Regions from separate parts of the Streptomyces sp. NPDC003034 genome, predicted to be linked through region 2. Evidence: predicted binding sites of a transcription regulator. Region 2 holds the regulator's gene; the other holds the start of a gene.
What was found. The regulator HrcA, encoded in region 2, represses chaperone genes, less so after heat shock. The targets are predictions, from matches to a motif close to TTNGCACTCNGNNNNNCNGAGTGCNAA.
Positions count from the first base shown of each region.

Region 1 (15,131 bases), on a different contig from region 2:
CGGCCTTGGAGAACTCGGCGGTGCGCTGCGGCGAGAGCGCGGCGGCCGTCACGACGCCCGAGTCCCGCACCTCCTTGATGCGCCGGCGGATCAGGTCCGCCTGGATCGGCGCGGCGTAGATCTCCTGGAGACGGCGGGTGGCGGACGCCTCGTCCAGCTCCGCGATCTCGTCGAGCAGCGGCTGCGGGTCCTCGTACCGGGTCCACAGGCCTTCGAGGTTCAGCACGCCGAGGCCGCCGAGCTCGCCGATGCGGATCGCGGTCTGCGGCGAGACGACCGAGTCCATGGGGGCGGCCAGGAAGGGGAGCTCGAAGCGGTACGCGTCGATCTGCCAGGCGATCGAGACCTCCTTCGGGTCCCGGGTCCGCCGGCTCGGGACGATGGCGATGTCGTCGAACGCGTACGCCCTGCGGCCGCGCTTGCCGCGCCCGATCTCGATCTCAGTCACGTGTGGTGGCCTTTCCTGTGGGTCTGCCCGTCCAGTATCCCCGAACCCCGGGGGGCCGCGTTCCGGTGACCGCTGTACGGACGCCGCTCGCGCGCGGCCGGGCCGTCACGGCCCACCACGGGCGGCCGCGAACGGCGGGTCCGGCGGCCCCCGACGGTAGCCCCGGCGGGCCCGCACGGGAAAGACGGGCACGTACGGGGGAAGGGCGGGCCCGGTTCGCCCGGGACCGCCCTTCACCGCCGTCGCACTGCGCCGTCCGCTCAGCCCTTGCGGGAGTAGTTCGGCGCCTCGACCGTCATCTGGATGTCGTGCGGGTGGCTCTCCTTGAGCCCCGCCGAGGTGATCCGGACGAAGCGGCCCCGCTCCTGCAGCTCCGCGACGGTGCGCCCGCCGACGTAGAACATCGACTGGCGCAGGCCGCCGACCAGCTGGTGCACGACCGCCGAGAGCGGGCCGCGGTAGGGCACCTGGCCCTCGATGCCCTCGGGGATGAGCTTGTCGTCGCCGCCCACGCCCTCCTGGAAGTAGCGGTCCTTGGAGAACGAGCGCTGCTCGCCGCGGGACTGCATCGCGCCGAGCGAGCCCATGCCGCGGTAGGACTTGAACTGCTTGCCGTTGATGAAGAGCAGCTCGCCCGGGGACTCCTCGCAGCCCGCGAGCAGCGAGCCGAGCATCACGGTGTCGGCGCCCGCGACCAGGGCCTTGGCAATGTCGCCCGAGTACTGGAGGCCGCCGTCGCCGATGACCGGGACCCCGGCGGCCTTCGCTGCGAGCGCGGCCTCGTAGATCGCGGTGACCTGCGGGACGCCGATGCCGGCGACCACGCGGGTGGTGCAGATGGAGCCGGGTCCGACGCCGACCTTGATGCCGTCGCAGCCGGCGTCGATGAGCGCCTGGGCGCCGTCGCGGGTGGCGACGTTGCCACCGATGACGTCGACGCCCGAGTTCGACTTGATCTTGGCGACCATGTCGCCGACGAGCCGGGAGTGCCCGTGGGCCGTGTCCACGACGATGAAGTCGGCGCCCGCCTCGATCAGGGCCTGGGCGCGGTCGTAGGCGTCACCGGCGACGCCGACGGCCGCGCCGACCAGCAGGCGGCCTTCGCCGTCCTTGGCGGCGTTCGGGTACTGCTCGGCCTTGACGAAGTCCTTGACCGTGATGAGGCCCTTGAGGATGCCCGCGTCATCGACCAGCGGAAGCTTCTCGATCTTGTGGCGGCGCAGCAGCTCCATCGCGTCCACACCGGAGATGCCCACCTTGCCCGTGACCAGCGGCATCGGCGTCATGACCTCGCGCACCTGGCGACTGCGGTCCGACTCGAAGGCCATGTCGCGGTTGGTGACGATGCCGAGCAGCTTGCCCGCCGCGTCGGTGACCGGGACACCGGAGATACGGAACTTCGCGCACAGCCGGTCCGCCTCGCCCAGCGTCGCGTCCGGGTGCACCGTGATCGGGTCGGTGACCATGCCGGACTCGGAGCGCTTGACCAGGTCGACCTGATTGGCCTGGTCGGCGATGGAGAGGTTGCGGTGCAGCACGCCGACGCCGCCCTGACGGGCCATCGCAATGGCCATGCGGGCCTCGGTGACCTTGTCCATGGCGGCGGACAGCAGCGGGACGTTCACCCGGATGTTGCGCGAGATGAGGGAGGAGGTGTCGATCGCCTCCGGCGACATGTCCGACGCGCCCGGCAGCAGCAGCACGTCGTCGTAGGTCAGTCCGAGCGTGGCGAATTTGTCGGGCACTCCAGTCGAACCGCTGTCAGTCATGACACCTTCCCAAATGGTCTTGCTCAGCGCGGATGTCCATGCTAACGGGATCCCGCAGCGTCTCATTCCACCACTAAGGCGCGGGGGAAGTTTCGTCGCTTCCTACGATCACGCCTCCTCCTACGACGCTCCCACCGCGCCCCTACTGCTCGGCGAGCGCCCGCAGCCGGCTGAGCGCCCGGTGCTGGGCCACGCGGACCGCGCCGGGGGACATGCCGAGCATCTGCCCCGTCTCCTCCGCCGTCAGCCCGACGGCCACCCGCAGGACGAGGAGCTCGCGCTGGTTCTCCGGCAGGTTGGCCAGCAGCTTCTTGGCCCAGGCGGCGTCACTGCTGAGCAGTGCGCGCTCTTCCGGACCCAGCGAGTCGTCGGGCCGCTCGGGCATTTCGTCGGAGGGCACGGCCGTGCTGCCCGGATGCCTCATGGCGGCGCGCTGGAGGTCGGCGACCTTGTGCGCGGCGATGGCGAAGACGAAGGCCTCGAAGGGGCGCCCGGTGTCCCGGTAGCGCGGCAGGGCCATCAGAACGGCGACGCAGACCTCCTGCGCCAGGTCCTCCACGAAGTGACGAGCGTCACCGGGAAGCCGTGAGAGCCGGGTGCGGCAGTAGCGGATGGCCAGCGGGTGCACGAAGGCGAGCAGATCGTGCGTGGCCTGCTCGTCACCCTCCACCGCGCGGCGTACGAGCGCGCTGACCGGCCCGGTGCCGGGACCACCGCTGCTGCCACTGCCGCCACCGCGGCTGCCGCCTTTGGCGGCGCCGCTGGCTGTGGGGCCTGTGGGGCCCGTGGCCGCAGGTGACCCCAGGGCCTCGTCCTCGCGCATCGATCCATGGTGCCTCGGCGCCGCGGCATCCGCGGCACCGTGTCCCGTGTTGTGCGTCGAAGCGTTATGAGCGGGTGCGCCGGAGCTCATGGTCTGCGCCCTCCCCTCCCGCTCGGCCGAATCGCCCCCGGGGATTCCCCGGGGACTCCACATCTCCAAGGATGCGGCACACCCTCAAGGATGCGGCATCGCCCGCGAAGCGACACGTCCCCCGGATTGTGCCCCGCCAATCCCCGGATGCGCACCGGGTCGGGCAGGACGGGAAAGGCACCCACCGGGGCGGGGCAAGGCCCGGTACTCCCGTGAGCCGGGCGCATCCCAGCCGTGGCCGGGCCGCGCCGCCCCGCCCGCCGATGGCGGACGGGACCGCTCCGCGCGGCCGGCGGCCGCGCCGGACGGGGTCGCGGTGGACGGAGTCGCGGCGGACGATGCCGTGGCCGCGCCGGCGGACCCGGGCCGTCGCCCGGAGGTCAGCGGACGAGGCCCCAGCGGAATCCGAGGGCCACGGCGTGGGCCCGGTCGGAGGCGCCCAGCTTCTTGAACAGCCTGCGGGCGTGCGTCTTGACCGTGTCCTCCGAGAGGAAGAGCTCGCGCCCGATCTCCGCGTTGGACCGGCCGTGACTCATGCCCTCCAGTACCTGGATCTCACGCGCGGTGAGCGTGGGCGCGGCGCCCATCTCGGCCGAGCGGAGCCGGCGCGGGGCCAGTCGCCAGGTCGGGTCGGCGAGGGCCTGGGTGACCGTGGCCCGCAGTTCGGCACGCGAGGCGTCCTTGTGCAGATAGCCCCGGGCGCCGGCGGCGACCGCGAGGGCCACGCCGTCCAGGTCCTCGGCGACCGTCAGCATGATGATGCGGGCCCCGGGGTCGGCCGAGAGCAGCCGCCGGACCGTCTCCACACCGCCGAGCCCGGGCATCCGTACATCCATGAGAATGAGGTCGGAGCGGTCGGCACCCCAGCGGCGGAGGACTTCCTCGCCGTTGGCAGCCGTCGTCACACGCTCGACGCCGGGCACGGTGGCAACCGCGCGACGGAGCGCCTCTCGGGCAAGCGGGGAGTCGTCGCAGACGAGGACGGATGTCATGACCGCCCTCCGCAGCTGCTGATGCGCGTCACCTTGAGCCTCCAGGCTGGTACGTATCGTCACCTGTGCGGTCGATGCCCCCGGACACCTGTCCGAGAACTTCTTGGTTCAACCGCCTTCGCACACTCAACGATGGTCACTCGAAAGAGTTACGGGTCGGACGGACACCTTCAGCACTCTACGTGAGGAAGCGAACACGGCGCAGGCGCCACAAGCCAGCTGTCCTCCATCTGGAGCTATGCCCTATTTGGCGGCTTTCCTTCCGTTTGGCATGTGTCTGAGGCTAGATTCCGAATGAGTCATATTTACATCTACTAGGACAGTAGGTGTGGAGACATGGACCGTATCCGCCTCAGTACCGGCACCAAGAGGACTACCAATGGCAGATTTCTCCCGCCTCCCCGGACCGAACGCCGACCTCTGGGACTGGCAGCTGCTGGCTGCCTGCCGGGGGGTCGACAGCTCCCTCTTCTTCCACCCGGAAGGCGAGCGGGGCGCGGCCAGGAGCGCGCGCGAGGCCTCGGCTAAAGAGGTCTGCATGCGTTGCCCGGTGCGTTCGGAATGCGCTGCGCACGCACTCGCCGTCCGCGAGCCCTACGGGGTGTGGGGCGGCCTCACCGAGGACGAGCGCGAGGAACTGATGGGCCGCGCCCGGCATCGCCTGATCCCCGCGTCGAGTGCGATCGGACCGATCGCACCGCACTGACCGCCGCCGACCACCGCACCGATCGCCGCACCCGTCACCGCGCCGACCACCGCACCGACCGGCTCGGAAACGACCGAAGGAACGTTTCCTCAACGCACTGACCGACACACGGATGGACCAATCCGCCCGGGCGAGTCGCAGCCGGGCCCGGGGCGTCACGCGTTCGGCCGCACCTGCCGCTCGGCTGCGCCGGCTCCCCGGGCCCCGGGGGAGCCCCGGCCTCAGCGCGTGGCGGCCCGCTCCAGCTCGGCCAGGGTCGCCGCCACGGCCGGCACCCGGGCCAGGTCGGGCAGGGTCAGCGCCACGACCTCCCGCTCGACGGCCGGTTCCACGACGACCGTGCTCACGCCCTTGGCCCGTACGGACTCCACCGCCAGCTCCGGCAGCACCGCGACGCCCAGCCCCGCCCCCACCAGACCGACCACCGCCGGGTAGTCGTCGGTGGCGAAGTCGATGCGGGGGGTGAATCCCGCGGCCTCGCACACCTCCACCAGATGGCGGCGGCAGCGCGGGCAGCCGGCAATCCACGGCTCGTCCGCCAGTTCCGCCATGCGCACCCGCTCGGCCCCCGTCAGCCGGTGCCCCTCGGGGACCAGCCCCACGAGCCGGTCCGTCAGCAGCGGGCGCACCACGAGGTCCTCCCACTCGGCGGCGGTTTCCGAGCCGCCGTCCCCGGCGTAGCGGAAGGCCAGGGCCACGTCGCAGTCGCCCTCGCGCAGCATCTCCACCGAACGCGGAGGTTCCGCCTCGACCAGCGAGATACGGGTGCCCGGGTGAGCGGCGCGCATCGCCGCGAGCGCGGTCGGCACCAGGGTGGAGCTGCCGCTGGGGAAGGACACGAGCCGCACCCGGCCCGCGCGCAGCCCGGCGATGGCCGCGACCTCCTCCTCGGCGGCCGTCAGCCCCGCGAGGATCCCGGCGGCGTGCCGGACCAGGGCCTCGCCGGCCTGGGTGAGCCGCATCTCGCGGCCGCTGCGGATGAGCAGCGGGGTGCCGGCGGACTGCTCCAGCGCCTTCATCTGCTGGGAGACGGCCGGCTGCGTGCAGCCCAGCTCACGGGCGGCGGCGGAGAAGGACCCGGTCCCGGCGACAGCGCGCAGGACCCGGAGATGACGTGCCTCGATCACCCTCGAATCATAAGGCTTGCTTTGAGTGGGACGCGAAGATTATTTCCCCTCTTTGAGGCCGGGCCGCTCGGCTAGCGTGTCCTCCCATGCCGCCCATACATCTGGTCTCCGTGAACACCGGCCGTGCGACGGCCGTCGACTACACCGACGCGCGGGGAGGGCTGACCGGCATCGGCAAGACCCCCGTCCAGGGGCCGGTCCGCGTCTTCGCCCCGGGCCCGAAGGACACCGGCCACGGCAGCGGCCTGGAGGGCGACGCCGTGTGCGACCGCCGCCATCACGGGGGCGACCACCAGGCCGTCTACGCGTACGCCCGCGAGGACCTGGACTGGTGGGAGAGCGAGCTCGGCCGCGAACTGCCGCCCGGCCTGTTCGGCGAGAACCTCACGACCAGCGGCATGGACCTGAGCGGCGCGCTGCTCGGCGAGCGCTGGCGGGTGGGCCCCGAACTGGAGCTGGAGGTCTCCTCCACCCGCATCCCGTGCCGGACCTTCCAGGGCGCCCTGGGCGAGAGGGGCTGGGTCAAGCGGTTCACCCGGGAGGTGCGGCCGGGCGCGTACCTGCGGGTGGTCCGCGAGGGCCGGATCTCCCCCGGCGACCGGGTCGAGGTCACCCACCGCCCGGCGCACGGGGTGACCTCGGCCTTCCTGTTCCGCGCCTGGACCACCGAGCGCGCGCTGCTGCCCCAAGTCCTGGCGGCGGGCGAAGCACTGGCGCCGGAGGTCCGGGAAAAGGCGCTGGCGTACGCGCGGCAGCACGGGCACGCGCTGACCTGACATCGCGGGCGGCTAGGTTGCGCCTATGACGACTGCGTTGATTACGGGATCCACGGCGGGCATCGGCGCCGCCTTCGCCCGGCGGCTCGCCGCCCAGGGCCACAACCTGGTGCTGGTGGCGCGCGACCACAAGCGCCTGGGCGAGCAGGCCACCGAACTGCACGACCGGCACGGCATCGAGGCCGGGACACTGGCCGCCGACCTCTCCACAGAGGAGGGCATCGCGGCGGTGGAGCGGCGCCTGGCCGACCGCACGCACCCGGTGGACCTGCTGGTCAACAACGCGGGCTTCGGCAACAAGGGCCGCTACCTCGAAGTCCCGATGGCCGATGAGCTCACCATGCTGAAGGTGCACGTCGAGGCGGTCCTGCGGCTGACCTCGGCGGCGGCCGGGCCGATGCGCTCGCGCGGCCGCGGCGGCGTGATCAACGTGGCCTCGGTGGCGGCCTTCGTGCCGCGCGGCACGTACGGCGCGAGCAAGGCGTGGGTCGTGCAGTTCACCCAGGGCGCGGCGAAGGACCTGGCGGGGTCCGGGGTACGGCTGATGGCGCTGTGCCCGGGCTTCGTACGGACGGAGTTCCACGAGCGCGCCGGCATGGGGACGGACAACATCCCCAACTGGCTGTGGCTGGACGCCGACAAGCTCGTCGCCGCGGCCCTGGCCGACCTGGCCCGGGGCAAGACGGTGTCGGTCCCCGACCCCCGGTACAAGGCGCTGATGGGCGTCGTGAAGCTGACGCCGCGCGGGCTCCTGGGCGGCGTGACCTCCCGCACGGGCCGCAAGTACGGGCCCCGGTAACTCGCGAGTAAACCCCCACACGAGTGAAATCCTCCTAAAATGGACATGCCCCATCCAGTCCGGGAGGTGCCATGACATTCGTACAGATAATCGATTACAAGACCAGTCGGCAGGACGACCTCAACCAGCTGCTGGACCGGTACGTCTCGCAGAGCCAGGGCAGGCGCACGGTTACCCACAGCATCGTGGCCAGGGACCGCGACGCGGAGAACCACTACGTGGACGTGGTCGAATTCCCCTCGTACGAAGACGCCATGAAGAACTCCCACCTCCCGGAGACGGACAGGATGTTCCAGGAGATGGTGGCGCTGTGCGAGGGGATGCCGACCTTCACCAACTTGGACGTGGTCCGCGACGAGAACCTCAACAAGATGCTCGCCGCCCGGATGTTCGACGAGCTGGCCGCCACGGGGGACCGCTCCATGGCCGAGGAACTCTTCGCCTCCGACTACGTCGACCACGACATCCTCAAGGCGGACCCCGCGGCCGAGGGCATCGACGGCCTGATGGCGGACCTCGCCATGTGGCGGTCCTCTTTCGACGACATGTCCTTCACCAAGGACCACCAGATCGCCGAAGGCGACTTCGTCACCACCCTGTGGACCTGGAACGCCACGCACACGGGCGAGTTCATGGGTCAAGCGCCGACCGGCAAGAAGGTGACCACGACCGGCTCGACGACCTTCCGCTGTAAGGACGGCATGATCGCCGAGGGCTGGTGGCACTACGACATCATGAACGTGATGCGGCAGCTGGGCCTGATGGAGCAGATGGGATGACGGCCTGACCCCGTCCTCCCCCACGGGCAACGGGAAGGCCCCCGGCCCGCCGTACGAAACGGCGGACCGGGGGCCTCTCGTGTGCGGGCGACAGCGTCAGTGGCTGTGGCCGTGACCGTGGCCGTGACCGGCGTCGCCCTCGTCCTCCGCCGGCTTCTCGACGACCAGGGTCTCGGTCGTGAGCAGCAGGGAGGCGATGGAGGCGGCGTTCTCCAGCGCGGAACGGGTGACCTTGACCGGGTCGATGACGCCGGCCTTGACCAGGTCGCCGTACTCGCCGGTGGCGGCGTTGAAGCCCTGGCCCTTGTCGAGCTCGGCGACCTTGGAGGTGATGACGTAACCCTCCAGGCCGGCGTTCTCGGCGATCCAGCGCAGCGGCTCGACCGCGGCGCGGCGAACGACCGCGACACCGGTGGCCTCGTCGCCGGTCAGGCCCAGGTTGTCCGCGAGGACCTTGACGGCGTGGACGAGCGAGGAGCCACCGCCGGAGACGATGCCCTCCTCGACCGCGGCGCGGGTCGCCGAGATGGCGTCCTCAAGGCGGTGCTTCTTCTCCTTGAGCTCCACCTCGGTGGCGGCGCCGACCTTGATGACGCAGACGCCGCCGGCGAGCTTCGCCAGGCGCTCCTGCAGCTTCTCGCGGTCCCAGTCCGAGTCCGTGGACTCGATCTCGGCCTTGATCTGGTTGACGCGGCCCGCGACGTCCTCGGACTTGCCGCCACCGTCGACGATGGTGGTGTCGTCCTTGGAGATGGTCACGCGGCGCGCGGTGCCCAGTACGTCCAGACCGGCCTGGTCGAGCTTGAGGCCGACCTCCTCGGCGATGACGGTGGCACCCGTGAGGGTGGCCATGTCCTGGAGCATCGCCTTGCGGCGGTCACCGAAGCCGGGGGCCTTGACGGCCACCGCGTTGAAGGTGCCGCGGATCTTGTTGACGACGAGGGTGGAGAGCGCCTCGCCCTCGACGTCCTCGGCGATGATCAGCAGCGGCTTGGAGCTGCCGGCCTGGATGACCTTCTCCAGCAGCGGCAGGAGGTCCTGGATGGAGGAGATCTTGCCCTGGTTGATCAGGATGTACGGGTCGTCGAGGACGGCCTCCATACGCTCCTGGTCGGAGACCATGTACGGGGAGAGGTAGCCCTTGTCGAAGGCCATGCCCTCGGTGAACTCCAGCTCCAGGCCGAAGGTGTTGGACTCCTCGACGGTGATGACACCGTCCTTGCCGACCTTGTCCATCGCCTCGGCGATGAGCTCGCCGACCTGCTGGTCCTGCGCGGAGAGCGCGGCCACGGCGGCGATGTCGGACTTGTCCTCGATCGGACGGGCGGTGGCGAGGAGCTCGGCGGAGACGGCCTTGACAGCCGCGTCGATGCCCTTCTTCAGGGCGGCCGGGGAGGCACCCGCGGCGACGTTGCGCAGACCCTCGCGGACCAGCGCCTGCGCCAGCACGGTGGCGGTGGTGGTGCCGTCACCCGCGATGTCGTTGGTCTTGGTCGCCACCTCCTTCACGAGCTGGGCACCGAGGTTCTCGTACGGGTCGTCCAGCTCGACTTCGCGAGCGATGGTGACACCGTCGTTGGTGATGGTCGGCGCGCCGAACTTCTTGTCGATGACGACGTTGCGGCCCTTGGGGCCGATCGTCACCTTCACCGTGTCGGCAAGCTTGTTGACGCCGCGCTCAAGGGCGCGACGGGCGTCCTCGTCGAACTTCAGAATCTTCGGCATGGGAGCGGTTCAGTCCTCTCGTTGCGATCCTCGGCCGCTCACCGCGACCGCCACCGCCTAGAACGAACTACGCCCCTCGCCGCCCGGCATCAGCAGGGTGACCAGGGGCGTAGCTCAAACAAAACTGGTAAGCGAATTACTTCTCGACGATCGCGAGCACGTCGCGAGCCGAGAGGACGAGGTACTCCTCGCCGCTGTACTTCACTTCAGTGCCGCCGTACTTGCTGTACAGCACGACGTCGCCGACGCTGACGTCCAGCGGGAGACGCTGGCCGTCCTCGAAGCGGCCCGGGCCAACCGCGAGGACGACGCCCTCCTGGGGCTTCTCCTTCGCGGTGTCCGGGATGACCAGGCCGGAGGCCGTGGTCTGCTCGGCGTCGAGCGGCTGGACCACAATGCGGTCCTCAAGCGGCTTGATGGCAACCTTGGAGCTGGCGGTCGTCACGATCCGACCTCCCCCTTCGGAGATGCGGGGTTAACTGTCTGAGGGGGCGACCAGGTCGATCCGTCGTCGCGGGTGCCGGACCTGCCCTGTCGCTATTGGCACTCACCAGGGGCGAGTGCCAGGTGCGAGACTATTCCGGCGATTAGCACTCGGTCAAGCGGAGTGCCAATTCCCGCCCCTCGGGCGTTGCGCGGAGCGGGCCCGCAGCCCGTGTTTCCGGGGGTTTCGGCGGGTCTTGATCTTTTTCGGCACCGGGTGCGGCGGCGGCGCGCGGCGACCCCGCAGGAACCACGGGCCGGGCCTCGTCGTCGTAGTTGATATGAAGATAAAGCGCCTCATTGCCGAGCAGATCGGACTCAAGGCTTCCGCAAGCCCCGACGCAGCGGGCGCCACTTCCTCATCACGGCGGGCGCCCCGGGCCTCTCCACCACCGCCGACCTGCCCCGTCCCCACGGACGGCGGCGGCCCGTGCGCGGACTGAGGCCCGTGACCTCGGCGGGCACCCGGCGCCGGACCGAAGCGCTGCTGCTGGCCTTCGTCGTCGTCATCGCCGTGTTCGGCCACGCCTGCGCGGGCCTCGCGATGAACGACGAGCTGCCGCCCGACCTCGCCGGATTCGCGATCAGCCTGACCCTGCTGTCGCTGGTGGCGCATTTGGGCGTGCGCCGCTTCGCCCCCTACGCGGATCCGCTGATCCTCCCCCTCGCCATGCTGCTGACCGGGCTGGGGCTGGTCCTGCTGCACCGGCTCGACCAGGGGTACATCGAGCGGTACAACTCGGACGCGAACGCGCCCGGACAGCTGATGTGGACGGTGGTCGGGGTGGCCGCCTGCATCCTGCTGGTGGCACTGCTGCGCGATCACCGGCTGCTGCAGCGGTTCATCTACATCACGATGGCCGTCGCGCTGGTGCTCCTGATCGCGCCGGCGTTCTTCGGCGCGGACACCTACGGCGCCAAGCGCTGGATCATCCTCTTCGGCTTCTCGCTCCAGCCCGGCGAGTTCGTGAAGATCATGATCGCGGTCTTCTTCGCCGGCTACCTGGTCGTGCACCGCGACTCCCTGGCGCTGACGGGCCGCAGGTTCCTGGGCATGCGGCTGCCCCCCATGCGCCAGCTCGGCCCCATCATCACCGTGTGGATCGTGTCGATGCTCGTGCTGGTCTTCGAGCGCGACCTCGGCACCTCGCTGATCTTCTTCGGCGTCTTCGTGGTCATGCTGTACGTCGCCACGGAGCGCACCAGCTGGATCGTGTTCGGCGTGCTCATGGCAGCGGTGGGCGCCTTCGTGGTCGGCTCGACGCAGCCGCACGTCAAGGCCCGCGTGGCCGCCTGGCTGGAGCCGCTCTCGTACTACTGGCCGAACCGCCCGCCCGGGGTCAACTCGGACCAGGCGGCCCAGGCGCTCTTCAGTTTCGGCACGGGCGGCCTGTCCGGTACGGGTCTCGGCATGGGCCACCCGGAGCTGATCAAGTTCGCGGGCCGCAGCGACTTCATCCTCACCACGGTCGGCGAGGAGCTCGGGCTGGCCGGGGTCATGGCCGTCCTGATCCTCTACGGACTCCTCGTGCAGCGGTGCCTGCGCATGGCGCTCGGCGCCCGCGACCCCTTCGGCAAGCTGCTCGCGGTGGGCCTCGGCTCGGCGCTGGCCCTCCAGGTCTTCGTGGTCGCGGGCGGCGTCACGGGCCTCATCCCGCTGACCGGCAAGGCGCTGCCCTTCCTGGCGAAGGGCGGCTCGTCCCTCCTGGCCAACTGGATCATGATCGCCCTGCTGCTGCGCCTCAGCGACAGCGCGGAACGCCAACGCGAGGCGGACGCCCCCGGCCCGGCGGCGACCGAGAACGCCCCGGCGCGGGCGGCGTAGGAGCGGGCGGCGTAGCGGCGGGCGGGGAGCAGGGGCGGGCGGGGAGCAGGGCGACGGGGTCCGCGCTGTCCCCGTACCCCGTCGGGGACAGCGCGAGCGCGCCGGCGGCCGGGGTTCCGGCTACCGCCCGGCGCGCGGGCTTCACAGATAGTCCTCCAAGCGGGCCACGGCATACCCCTTGTCCGTGACGGTCTTCATGAGATGGCGGATCATGTCGGGCATCGTGCCCTTCCAGTCCTCCCGTCCCCGGAAGTGCGTGAGGATGATGTCGCCGGGGTGCAGGTCCCGGTCCCACTCGCGGTAGTCCATCCGGTTCGGGAACACCTCGGCGTTCCACAGCGGAGCCGCCTTGATGCCGCAGGACTTCGCCGCGCGCAGCGTGTCCTCGTTGTAGTTCCCGTACGGCGGCCGGAAGAGCGTCGGCCGCTTGCCGAACCGCTTCTGGATCACGTCCTGCATGCCGCAGATCTCCTGGCGCTGCTTCTCGTACGACAGCGCCGGCATGTAGCGGTGGTTCAGGGTGTGGTTGTTCAGGGTGACGCCCGCCGCCTGCATCTTCTTGAAGTAGGCGTAGTCCTCGCGCACGAGGTAGTCACTGATGAACGCCGTGTACGGCAGTTGCAGTTCCTGCATCATCTTCAGGAACTCGGGGTCCTTCTCCGCGCCGTCGTCGATCGTCAGGAAGACGACCTTGTCCTCCGTGGGGACGGTGGTGAAGATCGGCGGCAGGTTCTCGCCGTCCTCCACCTCGAAGCCCTCCCGGGTGGTGATCTCGGGCTTCTCCTTCGGCGCGGGCGGGGCGGCGAGCGGCAGTTTGGCCAGGCCCCACTTCTTCGCGGCGAGGACGCGGGCCTGCTGGGCCGCCTTCAGCCGCTCCGCCTTGGTGCCGAGCGCGCCGGCCGCGCCCTTGCCGGCCTTCTCCGCCTTCGCCTGCTCTGCCTTCACCTTCTCGGCCTTGTCCGGTGCTCCGGATTCCGCCGAGCCGCAGGCCGTACCGAGGGCCGCGAGCAGAGTCGCGACCACTGCCGTTCCCGTCACCCCGAACCGGCCGCGCGGGCGCGCCGCGTACCGGTGACCGTGTTGCTTCTTATCTTCCTTTTGTCGTACTAGCTGCATAACTGCGGATCCTGGCACCGGACACGCCCCGGACCCCCGACGACACCGCGAGCGGCCGCCGACCTTCCCTCCAGTGGCCCACACCGCCCACCGCCCGACCACCCCGCCCCGACCACCCCGCCCGGTCGCCGGTCGCCGGTCGCCGGTCGCCGGTCGCCGGTCGCCGGTCGCCGACAATGGGTCCCGTGACCCCCGAAGACTTCGCCGCCCTCCTCACCCCCGAGGGCCGCGCCCTCCTCGATTCGCTCCGCGCCTACGACCCCGCCCAGGAGATCGCCGTCGCCACCCGGCTGCGCCGCGAGCACCCCGCCGGCCTGGTCTCCGCCGCGCTCGGGCAGGCCCGCCTGCGGCAGCGCGCGGTGGCGAAGTTCGGCGCCGAAGACGCCTTCCGGATGTACTTCACCCCCGGCGGCGGCGAGATGGCCACCCGCGCCTCCGTGGCCTCGTACCGCGCGCAGCGGCTCGCGGCCCTCGGCGTACGCTCCCTCGCCGACCTGTGCTGCGGTATCGGCGGTGACGCCCTCGCGATGGCACGGCTCGGCATCCGGGTGCTGGCGGTGGACCACGACCCGCTGACGGTCGCCGTCGCACGGGCCAACGCCGAGGCCCTCGGGCTGGCTGAGCTGATCGAGGTCCGGGAGGCTGATGTGACCCAGGTGGACGTCTGCGCCTACGACGCCGTCTTCATCGATCCGGCCCGGCGGGGCGGGCGCGGGCGCGTCTTCGACCCGGAGTCGTACTCGCCGCCGCTGTCCTGGGCCGTCCGCACCGCCGGGACGGTGCCGCACGCCGCCATCAAGATCGCCCCGGGCATTCCGCACGAGGCCGTGCCCGCGCGGGCCGAGGCCGAGTGGATCTCCGACCACGGGGACGTCAAGGAGGCCGTGCTCTGGTTCGGGACCTCGCCGGGGACGGTCCGCGCCACCCTGCTGCCCGGTCCGCGCGCCCTGCACACCGCCGATCCACTGCCCGACCCGCAGGCCGGGCCGGTCGGCCGCTACCTCTACGAGCCCGACGGCGCCGTCATCCGGGCCCACCTCGTCGCCGAGGTGGCCGAGCGGCTGGGCGGCCGACTGATCGACCCGACCATCGCCTACATCACCGCCGACGAGCTGCGCGCGACCCCGTACGCGACCGCGTACGAGATCACCGACGTGCTGCCCTTCGGGCTGAAGAAGCTCAAGGCGCTGCTGCGCGAACGCGGTGTGGGCGTCCTGACCGTGAAGAAGCGCGGCTCGGCGATCGAGCCGGAGGAGCTGCGCAGGAGGGTCAAGCCGCAGGGGCCGAACGCGGCGACGGTGTTTCTGACGCGGGTGGCGGGGGCTCCCTCGATGCTGATCGGCTCACCGGCGGCCGCTCCCGCGCCGGAGCCCGCGGCCGCGCGTCCGAGCCCGTAGGCCCTGTCGTCACAGTCCCGCCTGGCCCGGGCGTCTGGCACCCCACCTCTCCCCCAGCTACCGCAGGGAGGGCCCCCGGGTTGTCGTTGCGTCCGAGTACGTCCCGTACCCGGGCGCCCCGCCGCCTTGCGATGCGGGCACTACGCCGTAGGCCCGCGGAAGGCGCGTACCGCCCAGCGGTAGCGCGACCCCGCCTTCCCGGCGCCCAGCAGCCCGGTGATGCACAGGATCAGGCCGAGGCCCGTGCGGTACGCGAGTTCGCCGTACGTCACCTCG
Region 1 covers NZ_JBSFTS010000001.1:168,446-183,576, reverse strand. The annotation lists gene ACWDX7_RS00955 (GuaB3 family IMP dehydrogenase-related protein) at 1-448, opposite strand, end outside; gene guaB (IMP dehydrogenase) at 709-2,217, opposite strand; gene ACWDX7_RS00945 (sigma-70 family RNA polymerase sigma factor) at 2,360-3,040, opposite strand; gene ACWDX7_RS00940 (response regulator transcription factor) at 3,511-4,122, opposite strand; gene ACWDX7_RS00935 (WhiB family transcriptional regulator) at 4,502-4,828, shown strand; gene ACWDX7_RS00930 (LysR family transcriptional regulator) at 5,050-5,955, opposite strand; gene ACWDX7_RS00925 (MOSC domain-containing protein) at 6,051-6,731, shown strand; gene ACWDX7_RS00920 (SDR family NAD(P)-dependent oxidoreductase) at 6,757-7,530, shown strand; gene ACWDX7_RS00915 (ester cyclase) at 7,602-8,309, shown strand; gene groL (chaperonin GroEL) at 8,406-10,034, opposite strand; gene groES (co-chaperone GroES) at 10,171-10,479, opposite strand; gene ACWDX7_RS00900 (FtsW/RodA/SpoVE family cell cycle protein) at 10,948-12,342, shown strand; gene ACWDX7_RS00895 (polysaccharide deacetylase family protein) at 12,484-13,458, opposite strand; gene ACWDX7_RS00890 (class I SAM-dependent methyltransferase) at 13,635-14,855, shown strand; gene ACWDX7_RS00885 (hypothetical protein) at 14,996-15,131, opposite strand, start outside.
Region 1: groES (co-chaperone GroES) is a predicted target of HrcA. The motif match lies at 10,622-10,648, and genes of this name have one in related genera.

Region 2 (15,131 bases):
GCCGGCCGGCGGCGAAGCCGGTCCGGGCATAGCGGGCGCACCCTTTCTGTTTGCCCGCAACCCGACAGCATGATCGAATGCGTCTTCGCCAGCACGGTCCAAGTCCACACAGCACGGGGGTGCATCAGCCATGTTCGGTCGCCGACGGGGTATGGAGTCGGCCGGAACGTCCAGCCCGCACACATCAGCGGCACTGACGTTGCCGCCTGCAGCAGGCCTGCTCAGCTGCCGGGTTCTCGACACGGTCCACCAGCCGGTGCGGCAGGCCGCGTTCGAGGTGACCGACCCGATCGGCCGCCGGATCGTCCGCGGGGAGACCGACCCGTACGGAGGGTTCACGGCCGCCGTGCCGCAGGGGGAGTACCGGCTGTCCGTCACCGCCGAGGGGTACGCGCCGTTCCACGGGGCCACGCTGGTCGGGGAGCCGGGGCAGCCCGGTACCGGGGAGATCATCCTGGACGCGGTGGAACCGCCGCTCCTGCCGCAGCCGGGCCACTGGGAGCTCGATCCGACGCATTCGTCCATCGGCTTCACGGCCAGGCACATCGGCTTCGCCCGGATCCGGGGCCGGTTCAACACGTTCGCCGGCGCGGTGCGGATAGCCGAGCGCATGGAGGACTCCTCCATGCACGTGATCATCGACGCGGCGAGCATCGACACCGGGGTGCGGCTGCGGGACGACCACCTGCGGTCCGCCGACTTCCTGGACGCGCCCCGGCACCCCACGGTGGAGTTCTACAGCGAGCGGTTCATCCACCGCAGCGGCAGCCGCTGGGCCGTGGCCGGCGCCCTCACGCTCCACGGAATCAGCCGCTCCGTCACCCTCGACACGCAGTACCTGGGGATCGGCACGGGTATGGAGGGCGAACCGCGGGCCGCCTGCCGGGCCACCGCCGAACTCAACCGCGAGGACTTCACCCTGAACTGGCAGTCGATGCTCGCGCACGGGATCGCGGCCCTCGGTTCGAGCGTGGAAGTGACGCTGGACGTCCAGATCGTCCACAAGACGTAGGCGTAGGCACCGGTCCCGGCGGTCTCGTCACACGGATGTCGCGGGCCCACCGGGCAGGTGACGGCACGGCCCTGCGGGGCCCGCGGCTCAGGGGGCTTCCAGCCAGCCTTCGTACTCGGCGGCGAGGCCGTCCAGCGTGGTGGCGTCGAGTCGCTGCCGCGGATCCTCCACGACCACCAGCCACTGGGCGTCCTCGGCGTCGTCCTCCCCGGCCAGGGCGTCACGGAACAGCTGGGGTTCCTCCGGGAGACCGAAGCGGTCAACTGCTTCGCGCGCCACCTCCTCGGCGGTGTCGCGGTCGGGCAGGACGAGTACGTGTCGCACATTCACGCGACCATTCTCGGGTATGCGGGACGGGGGCCTGTCGGTGCGGCGTGGGATGCTGGACACGATGGCCACCAGGAAGAACCCCACCGACGATCCCCTCGCCCCGCTCACCCTCGCGGTGGGGCAGGAGGACCTCCTCCTCGACCGTGCCGTGCGGGAGGTGGTGTCGGCAGCGCGCGCCGCCGACACCGACACGGACGTGCGCGACCTCTCCTGCGAGCAGCTCCAGCCCGGCACGCTGGCCGAGCTCACGAGCCCCTCGCTGTTCTCCGAGCGCAAGGTGCTGATCGTGCGCAACGCGCAGGACCTGTCCGCGGACACGGTGAAGGAGGTCAAGGCGTACGTCGACGCGCCGTTCGAGGAGATCAGCCTCGTCCTCCTGCACGCGGGCGGAGCCAAGGGCAAGGGTCTGCTGGACGCGGCGCGGAAGGCGGGTGCGCGCGAGATCGCCTGCCCGAAGATGACGAAGGCCACGGACCGGCTGGCGTTCGTACGGGGCGAGTTCCGCACGCTGGGGCGTTCTGCGACGCCCGAGGCGTGCCAGACGCTGGTCGACGCGATCGGCAGCGACCTGCGGGAGCTGGCCAGCGCGGCGGCCCAGCTGTGCGCGGACGTCGAGGGCACCATCGACGAGGCCGTGGTCGGCCGCTACTACACGGGCCGGGCCGAGGCCTCCAGCTTCACGGTCGCCGACCGGGCCGTCGAGGGACGCGCGGCGGAGGCCCTCGAAGCCCTGCGCTGGTCGCTGTCCACCGGCGTGGCCCCGGTCCTGATCACCAGCGCCCTGGCCCAGGCGGTGCGCGCGATCGGCAAACTGGCCTCCGCCCCTCGCGGGGCCCGCCCCGGTGACCTGGCCCGGGACCTGGGCATGCCGCCGTGGAAGATCGACCGGGTCCGCCAGCAGATGCGGGGCTGGTCGGCGGACGGCGTCTCGGACGCGCTGCGTGCCGTGGCCGCCGCCGACGCGGGAGTCAAGGGCGGCGGCGACGACCCGGAGTACGCGCTCGAAAAAGCGGTCGTGGCGGTAGCCCGCGCGGCCCGCCCCCAGCGCCGCTAGCCCGCACCGACCCTGCCCGGGTTCGTCCCGGCCGGCTGCCGCCGGGCCCCGTCCCGGCCGCAGCTCTTACCCTGTCCTGGCCCTGCCCTGCCCTCGGGCTACTCCTAGCCTCCTTGGACGCCCCGGACGAACAGAGTGCCCATGCGCTGGCTCCCCGCAGGCGGAGCAATCACGAACGCAGATACGTCCACGTATCCGTGTTCCTTGAGGATCAGCGCCCACACATCCGGTTCGTAGTCCCACCGCTTGACGACAGCAGGGTCTTCATCAGGACCACGCGGGATGTACGACGCCTGGCAGCCGTAGCACCCTTCGACAGGAGGGCGCTGGGACATAGCGAACACGCCTCCGGGCTTGAGATTCGCGTGAACGATCGGAAGCAACAGGCCGGGGTCCGAGAACCAGCCTGCACCGAAGACGCTGTAGATCGCATCGAAGACCTTGTAGGTCTGCCCCAGGTACGCGAGCGCGTCGCCCTGGTGCAGCTCCATCCCGTCCACGTCGGCCCACCGGTCCCGGGCCTTGGCGAGCTGCTTGGGGGAGAGGTCGATGCCCACAACCTTCATACCGAGGGTGGCGAGATGGGCCGCGTTCCCGCCGGCACCACAGCCAAGGTCGAGTGCGGTCTCGCCCGGCTTCAATGCGAGTACGTCGGCTCCGGGGCCGTGGTCGGCGTACTGAGTCCAGTTGAACCATGTGGACTCGCCACGGGCGTTCGTCGTGCGCCGCTGGGGCTTGCTCTGCGCGTACTCGTCCCAGGCAGCACTACGGGTGTCAGACACTTCGGTTCCGTTCTCGTTCACAGGCACAGCCGCCCGGCGGCGTGGCCGGGCGGCTGTCTCAGGGGGCTACTTGTTCACGGGGCTGTCGGTGCATCCAGCGTGGCACTGCGAGCAGTCCGCCGCGCCCTCGTTGGGCCAAAACTCGGGGTCGATGGTGAACCCGGCCGCGCGGATCGCGGCCTTCGTCGTGACCATGGCGGCCCGGCCGGATCCAGGGTCCGAGCCGCCCTCGTCCTCGTCGGGCACGTGGTGGATGTAGTCCACGCCGAGGGCCCGGGAGAAGTCGAGGTAGGGAACGCTCCGCTTGAGGAACTGGTGCCAGAACCAATCCACGCGGAGCGACGGCGTCAGCGGCTCGTCGCTGGTCGTGGTGGTGGCCAGGTACGCCACCATCTGGTTCACGCCCCGCTCGCCCATCTCGTCGGTGAGGTCGGGCCAATCCTTCCGCACGTCCTTGATGAGCAGCGCCCGAAGCTGGGGGCTGATGAGGTTCAGAACCTCGATGCTGTCGTGCTGTGTGATCGTCACGTCTGTGCCTTCCTGGTCAAGGGACGACCTCGGGTCGGTCCCTGCGGATGGTGCGTGATCGGTGGTTCGACCACCCTGGGACGTTCCGGGGTGGTAGTCCGTGGGGGTCAGGGACCGACGCGTTCGACCAAGGCCACGTCCTCATACCTGCGGGCGAACGTGGGATGCCCGGTCAGGCCCGTGTGGGCCATGCAGTCGACGTCTACGGAGGCCACGTCCGTTATGGGTCCTGCGGTCCAGCCGCAGGCGCCGTCAAGGCACTGCGCGGACACGGTGACCTCACCCTGGGGGTGGCTGACGATGCGGTGGGTCACGTATCGGAGAAGCGTGCTCACTCGCGCCCCTTGGAGTCGGGGTGGGGGTGGCGGCGGATCTCCACGTTGCAGTCACTGACGCCGCTTCCGTCGCGCATGAGCCGGCTGTGGGACCGCTGTTTGGCCAGCGCTGCGCAGACATCGCATCCCTCGGCGGGGACCGGTTCACGCGCCACCCGCATCGGCAGCTCTACCGGCGCCGTCTGGTAGTCGGTCGGGCTTGTCATCTGCCTTGCCGTCCTCTCGCCGTGTCGTTCCCTGTCGATGGACCGATGTTCCCGCCACGGGAGGGACGGAACGACGACGCTTCGGGCGTCGCGTGGGCGTCACTCGGAGGGGTGTCAATGACGCCTCCGAGGGCGTCAATTGGGTGTCATTGGCTGTGACTTCGGTCTAGCTTTGACGTCATGACGACGGCCGCCATCGTGCCGAATGATGTGCTGCGGGCCGTGCGTATCGGCCTGCGCTTAAGCCAAGACGACTTTGCCAAGGCCCTGCGGAGGGCCGGGCAAGAACTCAGGGAGCCGAACGAAGCGTCGAAGCGTCTGGTACAGCGCTGGGAGTCGGGTACGAGCAGGACACCCCGGGGCGTGTACGCGAGGGCGTTAGAGCGGGTCACAGGCCGTCCGGTCGAAGCGCTGGGGTTCGCCCTGCCCGTACCGACGGCGCGGGTGCACGGAGACGCGACAGGAGGGCATGACATGGACGCGGGTGCGGAAGGGGTCGCGGCTGCTGTCGTGAGCTCCCAGACGGCCAAACAGACGGCTGACGAGACGTTCTCGGGGGTGTGGCTCAGCCGGTACGAGTTCTACTCGTCCAGCCGGTCCGACAGGTACGAGGGCAAGCACTACGTAGTGATCGTTCAGCACGGGAACCGGCTGACCGCTCAGAGTCTCCCCGGAGCGTCCAGCAACCCGGACAGCCCCCTCACGCTGGACCTGACCGTTGACCGCAACGTGGTCACCGGGTCGTGGGTGGAGCAGACGGCGGCAGATGGCTACTACAACGGGGCTCGCTACCACGGGGCCATTCAGCTGTTGGTCGAGCCGACCGGCCGCCGCATGGCGGGGAAATGGGTTGGCTTCGGTAAGGACTTTGACGTGAACACGGGGCCGTGGGAGCTGCGGCTTGTGGACCGGTCCACAAGCAAGGCGGCGCTGGAGCGGTATAGCCAACCGCCGGAGTGATCATGCGGTTCTCGCCCCAGATGTAGAGCGCAGGAATAAGGGACGCCCCGTCATCCGCCCGCGCGGTTGGCGGGGCTCTCTTGCGTCCGGACGCAAAGAAGCCCCCCAGTGGGGACCAGGGGGCTTCCACGCTGGTCAGCGTGGCGTACTAGCCAGCGTGCCGTGTCTGAGAGAAGTCACGAGGTGTGCCGCACTTTGCCGCGACTTGCGAACGCAGGCCGCGTGCGGCGCGGTGTGCCGGTCAGGAGCGGAAGAGAGGGCCCGCTGGGTCCTCACCGGCGATTCACATCGAGGGCTCAGCCCTGAAGGGAGGCAACCTTGGAGGCCAGCGCCGACTTCTTGTTGGCGGCGGCGTTCTTGTGGATGACACCCTTCGAGACGGCCTTGTCGAGCGCACGGGAGGCGTCGCGAGTGGCCACGGTGGCCTTCTCGACGTCACCGGCGACGACGGCCTCACGGGCCTTGCGGATCGCGGTCTTGAGCGAGGACTTGACGGCCTTGTTGCGCAGGCGCGCCTTCTCGTTCGTCTTGTTCCGCTTGATCTGGGACTTGATGTTCGCCACGAAAGAGCCTTTGCAGGTTCAGAGTTTGATCTTCGGATTGCGTCCCTCCCCCGGACTCAGTCCGGGGAGACCCCCGACTGAGAGGGCGTACGAGACACAGCTGCCCAGGCTACCAGGCACGATCCGGACGGCCCAAACCGAGCGCACTGCCCCGTCCATGGGACCATGGGAGTCTGCGTATGGATCCACATCGCCCCGACGAAAGCGGCGCGACGCGGACTCCCGCTCAGACCGACGCTTCGCCAACGCTTCCGACTGCGACCCGAGAATCAGGACACTGCGTGCCCGCGATCCCCAGCCACGTGCCCGAGCCGAGCCGTACCGACCCGGCGCTGATCCGCAACTTCTGCATCATCGCGCACATCGACCACGGCAAGTCGACCCTTGCCGACCGGATGCTCCAGCTCACCGGTGTGGTCGACCAGCGGCAGATGCGCGCCCAGTACCTCGACCGCATGGACATCGAGCGTGAGCGCGGCATCACCATCAAGTCCCAGGCCGTCCGGCTGCCCTGGGCGCCCAGGACGGGCGAGGACCAGGGCAGCACCCACATCCTCAACATGATCGACACCCCCGGGCACGTCGACTTCACCTACGAGGTCTCCCGCTCGCTGGCCGCCTGCGAGGGCACGGTCCTCCTGGTGGACGCCGCCCAGGGCATCGAGGCGCAGACCCTCGCCAACCTGTACCTGGCGATGGAGAAAGACCTCGCGATCGTCCCGGTCCTGAACAAGATCGACCTGCCGGCCGCCCAGCCGGAGAAGTTCGCCGAGGAGCTCGCGAACCTGGTCGGCTGCCAGCCCGAGGACGTCCTGCGGGTCTCCGCGAAGACCGGTCTCGGCGTGGACGCGCTGCTCGACAAGATCGTCGCCACGGTCCCGGCCCCGGTCGGCCCCAAGGACGCCCCGGCCCGCGCGATGATCTTCGACTCGGTCTACGACTCGTACCGCGGTGTCGTGACCTACGTCCGTGTCGTCGACGGCCAGCTCAACAAGCGCGAGCGCATCCGGATGATGTCCACCGGCGCCACGCACGAGCTGCTGGAGATCGGTGTCTCCTCCCCGGAGATGACCCCGGCCGACGGCATCGGCGTCGGTGAGGTGGGCTACATCATCACCGGCGTGAAGGACGTCCGGCAGTCCAAGGTCGGTGACACCATCACCAGCCTGCACGGCGGCGCGACCGAGGCGCTCGGCGGCTACAAGGACCCGAAGCCGATGGTCTTCTCGGGCCTGTACCCGCTCGACGGCTCGGACTACCCGGACCTGCGCGAGGCCCTGGACAAGCTGCAGCTCAACGACGCCGCGCTCGTCTACGAGCCGGAGACCTCGGCGGCGCTCGGCTTCGGCTTCCGCGTCGGCTTCCTCGGCCTGCTGCACCTGGACGTGGTCCGCGAGCGCCTGGAGCGCGAGTTCGGCCTGGACCTGATCGCCACCGCCCCCAACGTGGTCTACCGCGTGGTCCTGGAGGACGGCAAGGAGGTCACGGTCACCAACCCGAGCGAGTTCCCCGAGGGCAAGATCTCGGACGTGTTCGAGCCGGTCGTGCGGGCCACCGTGCTCGCGCCGACCGAGTTCATCGGCGCGATCATGGAGCTGTGCCAGAACCGTCGCGGCACCCTCCTCGGCATGGACTACCTCTCCGAGGACCGCGTCGAGATCCGTTACACCCTGCCGCTCGCCGAGATCGTCTTCGACTTCTTCGACCAGCTGAAGTCCAAGACGCGCGGTTACGCCTCCCTCGACTACGAGCCCACCGGCGAGCAGGCCTCCAGCCTGGTCAAGGTCGACATCCTGCTGCACGGCGACAAGGTCGACGCCTTCTCCGCCGTCACGCACAAGGACGCCGCCTACGCCTACGGTGTGCGCCTCGTCGCCAAGCTGCGCGAGCTCATCCCGCGGCAGGCCTTCGAGGTGCCGATCCAGGCTGCCGTCGGCTCGCGGGTCATCGCCCGCGAGACCATCCGCGCCATCCGCAAGGACGTCCTCGCCAAGTGCTACGGCGGTGACATCTCCCGTAAGCGGAAGCTGCTGGAGAAGCAGAAGGAAGGCAAGAAGCGGATGAAGATGGTCGGCTCGGTGGAGGTCCCGCAGGAGGCCTTCATCGCCGTCCTCTCCAGCGACGAGTCCGGCGCCAAGAAGAAGTAGCCCTGTGCAGCCTTGCGGTGAGTGGCGCCTGGGCGCCGCGCGGCGCGAGGACGCGAGCAGGCCCCCGTGCACCGGCGCGGGGGCCTGTTTCGTTATGAATCGGCCGCTCGCGGACTCTTACGCACCAGGCGGAGGGCCCCTAGTCTGATCACTGCTCGATGGTTACTCGCCAGTTACAAGCCCTGAGTCAGCGCACCGGAGCATGAGCCGTCACGACAGCCCAGCCCGCGTGGTCCCGGAGGACGTCCGTGAGCGACACACAGACCTTGATCGAGAACCGCCCGCCCACCGTGGCGGCCCTCTTCCTTGAGCGCGTCGCCGCCACGCCGAACGCGGAGGCGTACCGGTTCCCGGTGCCGGCCGCCGGCGGCGAGGGCGCTCCCGACGACTGGAGGTCGCTCAGCTGGGGACAGGCGGCCGAGCGGGTCTTCGCCATCGCCGCCGGGCTGATCGACCTCGGGCTGCGAGCGGAGGAGCGCGTCGCGCTCGCCTCCAACACCCGGGTGGAGTGGATCCTCGCCGACCTCGGCGTGATGTGCGCGGGCGCCGCGACCACCACCGTCTACCCGAGCACCAATGCGGAGGAGTCGGCGTACATCCTCGCGGACTCGGCCAGCCGCGTGCTCATCGCCGAGGACGCGACGCAGCTGGCGAAGGCCCGCGCGCACCGCGCCGACCTTCCCGAGCTGGCGCACGTCGTCGTCATGAACACCGCCGACGCGGTGTCCGCCGAGGGCGACCCGGAGGGCTGGGTGCTGAGCCTCGCCGATCTGGAGAAGCGCGGTGCGGAGTACCTCGCCAAGCATCCCGAGGCGGTCAAGGAGCGGATCTCGGCCATCACCGCCGACCAGCTCGCCACCCTGATCTACACCTCCGGCACCACCGGCCGTCCCAAGGGCGTGCGGCTGCGGCACGACAGCTGGTCGTACATGGCCAAGGCGACGGTGGCGACCGGCCTGATCAACGCGGACGACGTCCAGTACCTGTGGCTGCCGCTGGCCCACGTCTTCGGCAAGGTGCTGACCTCCGGCCAGATCGAGGTCGGTCACGTCACCGCCGTCGACGGCCGCATCGACAAGATCATCGAGAACCTGCCGGTCGTCCAGCCGACGTACATGGCGGCCGTTCCGCGCATCTTCGAGAAGGTCTACAACGGGGTCGCGGCCAAGGCCCGGGCCGCGGGCGGCGCCAAGTACAAGATCTTCCTCTGGGCGGCGGGCGTCGCCCGCGAGTACGCCAAGGTCACCCAGGACAACTTCCGGCGCACCGGCCAGGCCACGGCGCCCTTCGGCCTCACCACCAAGCACAAGATCGCCGACACGCTCGTCTACTCCAAGCTCCGCGAGGCCTTCGGCGGCAAGCTGCGCGCCGCCGTCTCCGGCTCCGCCGCCCTGGCCCCCGAGATCGGCTACTTCTTCGCGGGCGCCGGCATCCACATCCTGGAGGGCTACGGCCTGACGGAGTCCAGCGCCGCATCCTTCGTCAACCCGGGCGAGGCCTACCGCACCGGCACCGTCGGCAAGCCGCTCCCCGGCACCGAGGTCCGGATCGCCGACGACGGCGAGATCCTGCTGCGCGGCCCCGGCATCATGCAGGGCTACCACAACCTGCCCGAGAAGACCGCCGAGGTCCTGGAGCCGGACGGCTGGCTGCACACCGGCGACATCGGCGAGCTCTCCCCGGACGGCTACCTGCGCATCACCGACCGCAAGAAGGACCTGATCAAGACCTCCAACGGGAAGTACGTCGCCCCGGCCGAGATCGAGGGACGGTTCAAGGCGATCTGCCCGTACGTGTCGAGCATCGTGGTGCACGGCGCGGACCGGAACTTCTGCTCGGCGCTGATCGCGCTGGACGGCCCGGCGATCCTGGGCTGGGCCGCCGAGCACGGCCTGGAGGGCAAGACGTACGCGGAGGTCGTGGCGGCGCCGGAGACCACGCGGCTCATCGAGACGTACGTGCAGACCCTGAACGAGGGCCTGCAGAAGTGGCAGACGGTGAAGAAGTTCCGGCTGCTGCCGCGGGACCTGGACGTGGAGCACGGTGACCTCACGCCGAGCCTGAAGCTGAAGCGGCCCGTGGTCGAGCGCGAGTTCAAGTACCTGATCGACGAGATGTACGAGGGATCCCTGGAGGCGTAGCGCTGGTCACGGCGGGTCGGGTGCGCGGCCTGGAGGGGCCGGGCCCGGCCCGTCCAGGCCCCCCCGCAGGTGGCGGGGCCGGCGGGGCCGGGGGAGCCGGCGGGTGCGGGACAATGGGTGCATGCCTTCCGCACTGCCCGACGGTGAACCCATGCCCGCAGACGGCTCGCTGCCGTCGCACGCCCTGGCGGGAGCCGCCGAGCGGCCGCTCGGCTTCTACCTGCACGTCCCGTACTGCGCCACGCGCTGCGGGTACTGCGACTTCAACACCTACACGGCGACCGAGCTGCGGGGCACCGGAGGCGTGCTCGCCTCGCGCGAGAACTACGCCGACACCCTGATCGACGAGGTCCGCCTGGCGCGCAAGGTCCTGGGGGACGATCCGAGGGCCGTGCGCACCGTCTTCGTGGGCGGGGGCACGCCGACGCTGCTGCCCGCGGGTGACCTCGTACGGATGCTCGCCGCGATCCGGGAGGAATTCGGCCTGGCCGACGATGCCGAGATCACGACGGAGGCCAATCCGGAGTCGGTGGATCCGCGGTACCTGGCGGAGCTGCGCGCGGGTGGCTTCAACCGCGTCTCCTTCGGCATGCAGAGCGCGAAGCAGCACGTCCTGAAGGTGCTGGACCGCACGCACACGCCGGGACGCCCGGAGGCGTGCGTCGCGGAGGCGCGGGCGGCGGGCTTCGAGCACGTCAACCTGGACCTGATCTACGGGACGCCGGGCGAGAGTGACGAGGACTGGCGGACCACGCTCTCGGCGGCGCTGGGGGCCGGTCCGGACCACATCAGCGCGTACGCCCTGATCGTGGAGGAGGGCACTCAGCTGGCCCGCCGGATCCGTCGCGGCGAGGTCCCGATGACAGACGACGACGTGCACGCCGACCGCTACCTGATCGCGGACTCGGTCATGGCGGGGGCCGGCTACTCCTGGTACGAGGTGTCGAACTGGGCCACCTCGGAGGCGGGGCGCTGCCTGCACAACGAGCTGTACTGGCGCGGGGCCGACTGGTGGGGCGCGGGGCCGGGCGCGCACTCGCACGTGGGCGGGGTGCGGTGGTGGAACGTGAAGCATCCGGGTGCGTATGCCGCCGCGCTGGCGGAGGGGCGCTCTCCCGGCGCCGGGCGGGAGCTGCTGTCGCAGGAGGACCGGCGGGTGGAGCGGATCCTGCTGGAGCTGCGGCTGGTGGACGGCGTGCCGTTGTCGCTGCTCGCGCCGGCGGGTTTCGCGGCGGCGGGGCGCGCGCTCGCGGACGGGCTGCTGGAGGCCGCGCCGTATGCCGCCGGGCGGGCCGTGCTGACGCTGCGCGGGCGGTTGCTGGCCGACGCGGTGGTCCGCGACCTGGTGGACTAGCCCCGGGCGCTGCCCGGCTGCTTGCTGGGGGCTCTGCCCCCAGACCCCCGCGCCTCAATCGCCGGCGGGGCTGGATGGCGGCGGCTCGTCGGGCGCGACCCGGGCCCCCGGGGCCCCAAACGCCGCCGGGGCGGGACTGGCTATGGGGCCGTTACGAAGTCGATCAGTTCTTCGACGCGGCCCAGGAGGGTTGGTTCCAGGGCGCGGTACGAGGTCACGTGGGACAGGATGTGCTGCCAGGCGGCTCCCGTGTTGGCCGGCCAGCCCAGGGACCGGCAGACGCCCGTCTTCCAGTCCTGGCCGGGCGGGATCACCGGCCAGGCCGCGATGCCCAGCGCCGACGGCTTCACCGCCTGCCAGACGTCCACGTACGGGTGGCCGACGATCAGGACGTTGGGCGAGGTCACCGACGCCGCGATACGGGACTCCTTCGAGCCCGGCACCAGGTGGTCCACCAGGATGCCCAGGCGGGCGTCCGGCGCCGGGGCGAACTCCGCCACGACGGCCGGGAGGTCGTCGATGCCCTCCAGGTACTCCACCACCACGCCCTCGATCCGCAGGTCCTCGCCCCAGACCCGCTCCACCAGCTCCGCGTCGTGGCGGCCCTCGACATAGATCCGGCCCGCGCGCGCCACCCGCGCCCGCGCGCCCGGTACGGCGATCGAGCCGGAGGCCGTCCGGGCCGCGGCCGCGGGGCTGCCGCGCCGCGGGCGGGTCAGCGTCACCACCGCCCCCTCCAGCAGGAAGCCCCGCGGCTCCATCGGGAACACCCGCCGCTTGCCGAAGCGGTCCTCCAGGGTCACCGTGCCCGCCTCGCAGGCCACCACCGCGCCGCAGAAATCCGTACCCGCCACCTCGATGACCAGGCCCGGTTCCGCCGCCACCTCGGGCACGGCCTTGGGGCGCTTCCACTGCGGGGTCAGGTCGGGGGAGTACTCGCGCATCCGGCCGACAGTAGGAGAGCCGGACCGCTCACGCCTCCGACACGCCGAAACGGGCCGCCAGTGTGGCGCGTTGCGCACGGACGAAGTCCGCCGGGACCACCGCTCCGTGACCCGGCACGTACAGCGCGTCGTCGCCGCCCAGGGACAGCAGCCGGTCGAGAGCGGCGGGCCACTGCCCTGGTACGGCGTCCGGCCCCGCCTGCGGTGGGCCGGACTCCTCGACCAGGTCCCCGCAGAAGACCACCTCCCGCTCACCCGGCACGAAGACGGCCAGGTCGTGCCCGGTGTGGCCCGGCCCCACATTGGCCAGGAGCACCTGCACCCCGCCCAGCTCCAGCGTCCACTCGCCCGACACCGGATGCCGGGGCAGCACGAGCATCTCCACGGCTTCGGCCGCCTCCCGCTCCGCCAGCCCGTGCCGCACGGCGGAGTCCCGCAGCGCCTCCCGGTCGGCCGCCAGCAGGGAGTCCAGGCCGACCGCCCCGTACACCTCGGCCCCGGCGAAGGCGGCAGCGCCCAGTACATGATCGAAATGTCCGTGGGTGAATGCGATATGGGTCACGCGCCGGCCGGTCAGCCGCTGCGCCTCGGCCCGGATCCCCGCCCCTTCCCGCAGGGACGAGCCGGGATCGACCAGGAGGACCGAATCGTCGCCCGCCACCAGCCCCACGGTGCAGTCCCACACCGGCAGCCGACGCCGGCCGGCGCGTCCGGTCAGCCGTTCCCAGCCCGCCTCTTCCCAACGCACGTCCATGCGACGACGCTACCTTGGCGGGCCGCCCTTGCTAGGGGCGTACCGCACGGCCGTACACTGAGCGGGGATCGCTGGCACTCGAACGCTCAGAGTGCCAACGAAGCGAAGACCGCGGAAGACCGGCGACGACAACACGCAACACAGGTGGAGGTGTGCGCGATGCTCAGCGAACGCAGACTCGAAGTGCTGCGCGCCATCGTCCAGGACTACGTCGGGACGGAGGAGCCGGTCGGCTCCAAGGCGCTCACCGAGCGGCACCGGCTCGGCGTCTCGCCCGCCACCGTGCGCAACGACATGGCCGTGCTGGAGGAGGAGGGCTACATCGCCCAGCCCCACACCAGCGCCGGCCGGATCCCCACCGACAAGGGCTACCGCCTCTTCGTCGACAAGCTGGCGGGGGTCAAACCGCTGTCCTCGCCCGAGCGCCGGGCCATCCAGAACTTCCTCGACGGCGCCGTCGACCTCGATGACGTGGTCGGCCGTACGGTGCGGTTGCTCGCCCAGCTCACCCGGCAGGTCGCGGTCGTGCAGTACCCCTCGCTGACGCGCTCCACCGTGCGCCACGTCGAGCTGCTGTCGCTGGCCCCGGCCCGGCTGATGCTCGTACTGATCACGGACACCGGACGTGTCGAGCAGCGGCTGATCGACTGCCCGAGCCCCTTCGGGGAGACCTCGCTGGCGGACCTGCGGGCCCGGCTCAACAGCCGGGTCGTCGGCCGCCGTTTCACCGATGTGCCCCCGCTCGTCCAGGACCTCCCCGAATCCTTCGAGGCGGAGGACCGCGGCACCGTCTCCACCGTGCTCGCGACGCTCCTCGAAACCCTGGTCGAGGAAGCCGAGGAACGGCTGATGATTGGCGGTACCGCCAATCTCACCCGCTTCGGACACGATTTTCCCCTGACCATCAGGCCGGTGCTCGAAGCGCTGGAGGAGCAGGTCGTGCTCCTCAAGCTGCTCGGCGAGGCCAATGAGTCGGGAATGGCCGTACGGATCGGGCATGAGAATGCCTACGAGGGACTGAACTCCACGTCGGTCGTCTCGGTCGGTTACGGTTCGGGCGGCGAAACAGTCGCCAAACTCGGCGTGGTCGGACCGACCCGCATGGACTACCCCGGAACGATGGGAGCGGTACGCGCAGTGGCACGTTACGTCGGACAGATCCTGGCGGAGTCGTAAGTGGCCACGGACTACTACGCCGTTCTCGGCGTGCGCCGCGACGCATCGCAGGACGAGATCAAGAAGGCCTTCCGCCGCCTCGCGCGTGAACTTCACCCGGATGTGAATCCGGACCCGAAGACGCAGGAGCGTTTCAAGGAGATCAACGCGGCTTACGAGGTGCTCTCGGACCCGCAGAAGAAGCAGGTCTACGACCTCGGCGGCGACCCGCTGTCCTCCTCCGGCGGCGCCGGCGGCGGAGCGGGTGGCTTCGGAGCGGGTGGCTTCGGCAACTTCTCCGACATCATGGACGCCTTCTTCGGCCAGGCCTCGCAGCGCGGCCCGCGCTCGCGGACCCGGCGCGGCCAGGACGCCATGATCCGCCTCGACCTGGAACTGGACGAGGCGGCCTTCGGGACGACCAAGGACATCCAGGTCGACACGGCCATCGTCTGCACCACCTGCTCCGGTGAGGGTGCCGCTCCCGGTACCTCGGCGCAGACGTGTGACATGTGCCGTGGCCGCGGTGAGGTCTCGCAGGTCACCCGGTCCTTCCTGGGCCAGGTCATGACCTCCCGCCCCTGCCCGCAGTGCCAGGGCTTCGGCACCGTGGTCCCGACCCCGTGCCCCGAGTGCGCGGGCGACGGGCGGGTCCGCTCCCGCCGCAGCCTGACGGTCAAGATCCCGGCCGGTGTCGAGAACGGCACCCGGATCCAGCTCGCGGGCGAGGGCGAGGTCGGCCCCGGCGGCGGCCCCGCCGGTGACCTGTACGTGGAGATCCACGAGCTGCCGCACCCGACCTTCCAGCGTCGCGGGGACGATCTGCACTGCACGGTGACCATCCCGATGACGGCGGCCGCCCTGGG
Region 2 covers NZ_JBSFTS010000002.1:379,093-394,223, forward strand. The annotation lists gene ACWDX7_RS04045 (YceI family protein) at 131-1,012, shown strand; gene ACWDX7_RS04050 (ubiquitin family protein) at 1,100-1,342, opposite strand; gene holA (DNA polymerase III subunit delta) at 1,404-2,396, shown strand; gene ACWDX7_RS04060 (class I SAM-dependent methyltransferase) at 2,501-3,199, opposite strand; gene ACWDX7_RS04065 (hypothetical protein) at 3,245-3,706, opposite strand; gene ACWDX7_RS04070 (DUF7848 domain-containing protein) at 3,814-4,041, opposite strand; gene ACWDX7_RS04075 (hypothetical protein) at 4,038-4,247, opposite strand; gene ACWDX7_RS04080 (helix-turn-helix domain-containing protein) at 4,428-5,207, shown strand; gene rpsT (30S ribosomal protein S20) at 5,504-5,770, opposite strand; gene lepA (translation elongation factor 4) at 6,052-7,917, shown strand; gene ACWDX7_RS04095 (AMP-dependent synthetase/ligase) at 8,166-10,058, shown strand; gene hemW (radical SAM family heme chaperone HemW) at 10,180-11,412, shown strand; gene ACWDX7_RS04105 (DUF3097 domain-containing protein) at 11,553-12,356, opposite strand; gene ACWDX7_RS04110 (MBL fold metallo-hydrolase) at 12,385-13,110, opposite strand; gene hrcA (heat-inducible transcriptional repressor HrcA) at 13,270-14,286, shown strand; gene dnaJ (molecular chaperone DnaJ) at 14,287-15,131, shown strand, end outside.